DNA from 2 places in the Arthrobacter sp. LAR12-1-1.1 genome. Region 2 is predicted to be linked to the other one. Evidence: riboswitches for the same ligand, from Rfam matches in the RefSeq annotation. Region 2 holds a riboswitch; the other holds the start of a gene.

Region 1 (3,401 bases), on a different contig from region 2:
TGCCGGCGAGCACGGCGGAGGCGGCGTTGGTGCCGTGGGCCGAGGCCGGGATGAGGCAGACGTTGCGCTGCTCGTCTCCGCGGGAGTGGTGGTAGCCGCGGATGGCCAGCAGGCCGGCGAGCTCGCCCTGGGATCCGGCGTTGGGCTGGATGGAGACCTGGTCGTAGCCCGTGATCTCGGCGAGGTCAGCTTCGAGGCCGCTGATGAGCTCGCGCCAGCCCTCGGTCTGGGAGTCCGGGGCGAAGGGGTGGATGGAGGCGAACTCCGGCCAGGAGATGGCTTCCATCTCGGCCGTGGCGTTCAGCTTCATGGTGCACGAGCCCAGCGGGATCATGGTGCGGTCCAGGGCGAGGTCGCGGTCCGAGAGGCGGCGGATGTAGCGCAGCAGCTGGGTTTCGGAACGGTGCGTGTTGAAGACCGGGTGCTGCAGGAAGTCGGAGGTGCGCAGCACTGTCTCGGGCAGCTCGAAGCCCTTGGCCTCCAGGACCGGACCGGCGCCAAAGGCGACGACGACCGCGGCGAGGACCTCCGGCGTCGTGGTCTCATCGACGGACACGCCAACTGTGTCCGCGTCGATGAGCCGCAGGTTGATGCCCCGGGCCCCGGCGGCGGCGATGACCTTGGCGGCCTTGCCGGGCACGCGGACCGTGAGGGTGTCGAAGAAGGAGTCGCTCGCCAGTTCGCGGCCGGCGATCTTCAGCGTGGCGGCGAGGGCGCGGGTGTTGTTGTGGACGGTCTCGGCGATGGCTTTCAGCCCGTCGGGGCCGTGGTAGACGGCGTAGAACGAGGACACGATGGCCAGCAGTGCCTGCGCGGTGCAGATGTTGGACGTGGCCTTCTCGCGGCGGATGTGCTGCTCGCGGGTCTGCAGCGCCAGGCGGTACGCCGGGACGCCGGCGTTGTCTTTGGAGACGCCGACGATGCGGCCGGGGAGCGTGCGTTCCATGCCCTCGCGCACCGCCATGTAGGCGGCGTGCGGGCCGCCGAAGAACAGCGGCACGCCCAGGCGCTGGGTGGAGCCGACGGCGATGTCTGCACCCTGCTCGCCCGGAGGGGTGATCAGGGTCAGGGCCAGGAGGTCCGCCGCCACGGTGACGAGGGCGCCGCGTTCCTTGGCAGCGGCGATCACGCCGGACTGGTCCCACACCCGGCCGGAGACACCGGGTTGCTGCAGGACGACGCCGTTGATGACGCCCTCGGGCAGGCCCTTGGAGAGGTCGGCGACCTCCACCTCGAAGCCCAGGGCCTCGGCGCGGCCCAGCACAATGGCGATGGTCTGCGGGAGGCAGTCGGCGTCGAGGACGGTCTTGGCCCCGGCCGCGGACTTGTTCTTGTTGGCGCGGCGCATGAGGAGCACGGCCTCGGCGACGGCGGTGGCCTCGTCGAGGAGCGACGCATTGGCGACCGGGAGCGCGGTGAGGTCCTGGACCATGGTCTGGAAGTTCAGCAGCGCCTCGAGGCGGCCCTGGGAGATCTCCGGCTGGTAGGGCGTGTACGCGGTGTACCAGGCCGGGGCTTCGAGGATGTTGCGGCGGATCACCGGCGGGGTGACGGTGTCGTAGTAGCCCTGGCCGATCATCTGCACGGCCGTCTTGTTCTTGGAGGCGAGCTTGCGCAGCTCGGCCAGCACCTGGACTTCGCTGAGGGCGCTGTCCAGCGTGAGGGGCTTTTCCTGGCGAATGGAATCGGGGACCGCGTTGTCAACGAGGCCATCAACGCTGTCGTAGCCGACGGCCTTGAGCATGGTGTCGATGTCGGCCTGGCGGCGGGCGCCGATGTGGCGATCTGCGAAGGTGGACGGGGACGATTGAACCGTCATGAGAGGAACTCCATAATTCAGGTGGCATCAAAACGCCACGATGATTCGGGTTCCTCCCCGCTCTGTATTGGACCTGAGAGTTTCCGTTTTGCCCTGCTGATTGCAGCGCGCCACTTGCACCGTCGGTGAGCCCGGTTGCCCGGACTGCTTTCCAGAGTTGCCTTGCCGCGGCGGTACGTGGGCCTGAGAGATTCCTGGGGAGGATTTGCTCCTACGGCGCCTGCTGAACGTACCGGCAGGACTCTCCCGCCGCAGATCATAAGCCGTGCCACTGGTCGGTGACACAGCTCACAATTTATCTGGTTCCCGGGCAGGATGCAAAATTAATTTCAATTGAGTCGCTGTTTCCTGCACCACGGGGGTGCCTCCCCGCCGTCGAATGCCAGCCAAGGAACAAGTCCATCCCCCGGGGCCGTTGGGCTACTACGACCTGCCGTCCGCTGACGCTGGCAGCACCCTACACACCCGGACCGAGACCACGGGAAACGCGAACCCTTCGAATATGATCGCGTGATGCCTCTCCTTATCGCTCCGGACGCAAGCTACCACTCCTCCTGGCTGGAAGGATCCGCAGAATTTGACGGCGCCCACCGGGACGGCGGGGGCGCGGAGGACTGGTCCCTGGAAGAACTCAAAGATGCCCAGTCGTTCCGCCGCTTTGTCGACGCCCTCATCAATGACGCTCGGCCGGAGAGCCCGCGGAAGCCAGGATATGTGCCCTGCACGTACTTGTGGATCATGGAGGGTGACACGTTCCTTGGCTCACTGGCCATCAGGCACGAACTGAACGACTTCCTCTTCAACGAAGGCGGGCACATCGGCTACAGCGTGAGGCCCTCCGCCAGGCGTCGCGGCCACGCAGCGAGGGCGCTGGCTGATGCCTTGCCGATTGCCCGTGAACTGGGAATCCCCCGGGTTCTTCTCACATGCGATGAGGATAATGCAGGCTCCCGGACGACCATCGAAAAGAACGGCGGCGCCTACGAGGACACCCGCAACGGCAAACGCCGCTACTGGGTCGACACCGTCTGACCGGGCACGCCCCGAACGAACTGATCTCCGTTTACAGAGCGTGAAGTCGGTGCGACGCTGAACGCAATTCGGCCCGCGCGGGCTGTCTTCGAACTGGGGGTAACGAAAATGCAATGGGGCACGCCGCAACCGGAAAGTCCGTGGCCGCATGACATGGTGATCCGCGTCAATGACGATCCACACCACCTGACTCTCCTTCTGTTTGTCCGGCAGGCATGGTCCATGGCCGGCGACCTCAACATCCCGCCCCTAAGCCCCGTACCAGACTGTGGTCATTCCCGGATGCCGGAATCGGCTGATGCCTCCACGTGGGAGAAGCGCTGGAAAACGTCATGGGACCAGGCCTGGAGCTGGTACCAGATCGAAGATCCAACGCACCATCCCACGCCCGCGGAATTGCGCGAGTCCGGGGACGCCAGTCAGGGGTTGAATCCTTTGATCCCACCCTTTTGGACTCAACGGTATGAATGGGAAGGTCTGGACCGCGAGGCTTATCAAGCCTGGGACCGAAGCCTGATCCCGAAATTTCCCCACGATGCCGAACCCCGAA
Region 2 (3,401 bases):
GGCAAGTGCCCGCTGCCGCCGGATGAACACGTAGCCCATGAGCAGGCCGGCTCCAATGCTCGCGAAGGCCTCTGGTGCGGGCCCGTGGGTGGCGAGGGTTTTGATCCCGTAGACGACCGGCACCATGACCAGCAGGGACAGGACAATGCTGGGCACGTCCACGCGGCCGGGGTTCGGGTCGCGGGATTCCGGTATCAGCGCCGGACCGAGCACCAGGAGAGGAAGGATGATCGGCACTGCGACCAGCAGGACGGCGCCCCACCAGAAGTGTTCCACCAGCCAGCCGCCGGCAATCGGGCCGAGGGCGGCGCCGCCGGAGAAGCCGGCGGCCCAGATCGCCACGGCCAGCCTGCGCCGGTTGGGCTGCGGAAAGATATTGCGGATCAGGGAAAGAGTGGACGGCATGAGCATGGCGCCGAACAGGCCAAGCCCGGCACGGCCGGCGATCAGCCATTCGGCGCTCGGTGCGAACGCCGTCGCGGCCGAAACCGCGGCAAAACCCGCGCTGCCCACGAAGAGCAGGCGGCGCCGTCCGATCCTGTCGCCGAGGCTGCCCATAGCGACCAGCAGTCCGGCCAGGACCAAGGGATAGGCGTCGACGATCCAGAGCAGCTGGACGCCGGAAGCGGACAGGCTGGTGGCGATGGCCGGCAGGGCAAACGTCAGGGCGGTGTTGTCCACGGCCACGAGCAGGACGGGGAACATTAGCAGGGCCAGCGCCACCCAGTCGCGCCACGGTGCCCGGGGGCCGGTGGCCGCCGGGATGCTGGTGGCTGCGGTGATCGATGAAATGCTCATAGGACATAACTATACCGTCTGGACGGTACAGTTAAGAAATGAAGGGCTGGGCAGGCATGATGGGAGGCATGCCCAGGAAACCCGTCGCCCGCGAGGCCGTCCTCGATGCCTTCGAATCCCTGCTCATCGAAGTCGGTGAACGCGCCGCGACGCTGGACGCCGTCGCGCGCCGGGCCGGCGTCTCCAAGGGCGGCCTGCTCTACCACTTCCCGACCAAGGAGGCGATGATCGCGGTCCTGCTGGAACGGCTGGACCGGCATCTGGCTGCGGATGTTGCCGCCATGGCGGCGGCCCCCGAAGGGGCGGCGGCGTACTTCATTAGGTCCTCGGTGTGGGCGGACACGCCCATGGACCGGGTCTTCGTGGCGGCCACGCGGCTCGCCGAGGTGGCGCACGGGGAGACCCTCCGCCGCTTCGCCGCCGCCCAGGCGAGCTGGCTGGAACTGCTGGCGGCCGACGTCGGACCCGCCATGGCGAAGGCCGTCCTGTACATGGGGGACGGGCTGTACTTCAACGCCATGCTGGGCCGGGGCCCCGGCGGGCCGCTTCCGGAGGTCGAAGCGGACGTCGAGAGCCTGCTGGCCGCCGTCGAGAAGCTGCGCCGCTGACGCTCCCGCCCGCTCCCGCCCACCCCGCCCGCTCCCGCCCACCCCGCCCGCTCCCGCCCACCCCGCCGAACTCGCCGGAAGCGTGCGAGTTCGCCGCAAAGTTGCGGCGACCTGGCCGCTGTCCGGCGAACTCGTGTTGGCGGACGCACCCGGGGGCGGCTTGTCGCCCGTAACCTGGGTCGGCGGCTGGCAGGGAGTTTGCGGACGCGCGCCCGGCATAGGAGAATGGGAGCTGTGACTGTTGTCACCCACGATTAATCACCCAACTGAATACGCCTTTGATCTGCGGCGGGAGAGTCCTGCAAGTAGGTACAAGCAGGCGCCGTAGGAGCAAACCCTCCCCAGGAATCTCTCAGGCCCATGTACCGCCGCGGCAAGGCATCTCTGGAAAGTAGCAGGCGTGTCCCGGACATGCTGTGCTCACCGACGGTGCAAGCGGAGCCCCTGAAACGCAGGCTTCGCGGAAACTCTCAGGTCCAATACAGAGCGGGGAGGAACCCGAATCAATGTGGCGTACCCTGCGCCGCCTGAGTTATGGAGTTCCTTGTGACTGTTACCCCAGCCTCCACGTCCTTCGTTGACCGGCACATCGGCGCGCGCCGCCAGGCCGACGTCGACGCCATGCTGAAGGCTGTCGGCTACGACACCGTCGACGCCCTGGTGGACACCGCCGTTCCGAAGGACATCCGTCAGGACTCCGATCTCGCGCTCGCCGCCGCCCTCAGCGAGGTGGAAGTCCTCGCCGAGCTGCGCAAGCTGGCAGCGAAGAACAAGACCGCCGTGCAGATGATCGGGCAGGGCTACTACGACACGCTCACCCCGCCGGTGATCCGCCGCAACATCCTCGAAGCCCCGGCCTGGTACACCGCGTACACGCCGTACCAGCCGGAAATCTCCCAGGGCCGGCTCGAAGCCCTGCTGAACTTCCAGACCATGGTCCAGGACCTCGTCGGCCTGCCGATCGCCAACGCATCGCTGCTGGACGAAGCCACCGCCGTCGCCGAGGCCGTGCTGATGATGCGCCGCGCCAACAAGAACAAGACGGCGCACGACGGCAAGACCGTCCTCGACGCCGACTGCCTCCCGCAGACCATCGCGATCGTCAAGGGCCGCGCGGAAGCCCTCGGCTTCGAGGTCGAGGTCGCGGACCTCTCGAAGGGCCTGCCCGAGGGCGTCATCAACGGCGTCGTCCTGCAGCAGCCGGGCGTCTCCGGCCGCGTGTTGGACCACACCGCGGTGATCGCCGACGCCAAGGAACGCGGCGCGCTGGTCACTGTGGCCGCGGACCTCCTGGCCCTGACCCTGATCACCCCTCCGGGCGAGCAGGGTGCGGATATCGCCGTCGGCTCCGCCCAGCGCTTCGGCGTGCCGCTGTTCTTCGGCGGCCCGCACGCCGCCTACATGGCCGTGCAGAAGGGGCTGGAGCGCTCCATGCCCGGCCGCCTCGTGGGTGTCTCCAAAGACAACGCCGGCGTCCCCGCCTACCGCCTGGCCCTGCAGACCCGCGAGCAGCACATCCGCCGCGAGAAGGCCACGTCCAACATCTGCACCGCCCAGGCACTGCTGGCCATCGTGTCCTCGTTCTACGCCGTCTACCATGGCCCAGACGGGCTGAAGGCCATCGCCCAGTCGGTCCACGTCCACGCCAAGACCATCGCCGCCTCCCTGAAGGCCGCCGGGCTGGACGTGCTGCACACGTCATTCTTCGACACCATCACCGTCTCCGTGCCGGGCCGGGCGGCAGAGATCATCGCGGCCGCCGACGCCAAGGGCGTCAACCTGCGGGCCATCGACGCCGACACTGTCGGCATCTCCGCCGATGAGGCCACGACGGTGGCTATCGTCGCCGACGTCATCGCCGCGTTTGGCGCGTCGGTGACCGACACATCTGAGGGCTTCGGCCTGGACTCCGCCGTGGAGCGCACCTCCGACTACCTCCAGCACCCGGTGTTCAACACGCACCGTTCCGAAACCCAGTTGCTGCGCTACATCCGC

The links. A riboswitch is a leader RNA that binds a small molecule or an ion and turns the genes downstream of it on or off. The one in region 2 is predicted to bind glycine.
Region 1: linked by a shared signal. The riboswitch ahead of gcvP (aminomethyl-transferring glycine dehydrogenase) and the one ahead of gcvP (aminomethyl-transferring glycine dehydrogenase) in region 2 are both predicted to bind glycine.

The regions. Positions count from the first base shown of each region.
Region 1 covers NZ_JBEGIG010000024.1:2,524-5,924, reverse strand. Annotated here, with positions in the region: gene gcvP (aminomethyl-transferring glycine dehydrogenase) at 1-1,819, opposite strand, end outside; glycine riboswitch at 1,872-1,979, opposite strand; glycine riboswitch at 1,981-2,078, opposite strand; gene MRBLAR12_RS16010 (GNAT family N-acetyltransferase) at 2,333-2,851, shown strand; gene MRBLAR12_RS16005 (hypothetical protein) at 2,960-3,401, shown strand, end outside.
Region 2 covers NZ_JBEGIG010000016.1:34,877-38,277, forward strand. Annotated here, with positions in the region: gene MRBLAR12_RS12010 (MFS transporter) at 1-798, opposite strand, end outside; gene MRBLAR12_RS12015 (TetR/AcrR family transcriptional regulator) at 867-1,406, shown strand; glycine riboswitch at 1,686-1,784, shown strand; glycine riboswitch at 1,786-1,901, shown strand; gene gcvP (aminomethyl-transferring glycine dehydrogenase) at 1,941-3,401, shown strand, end outside.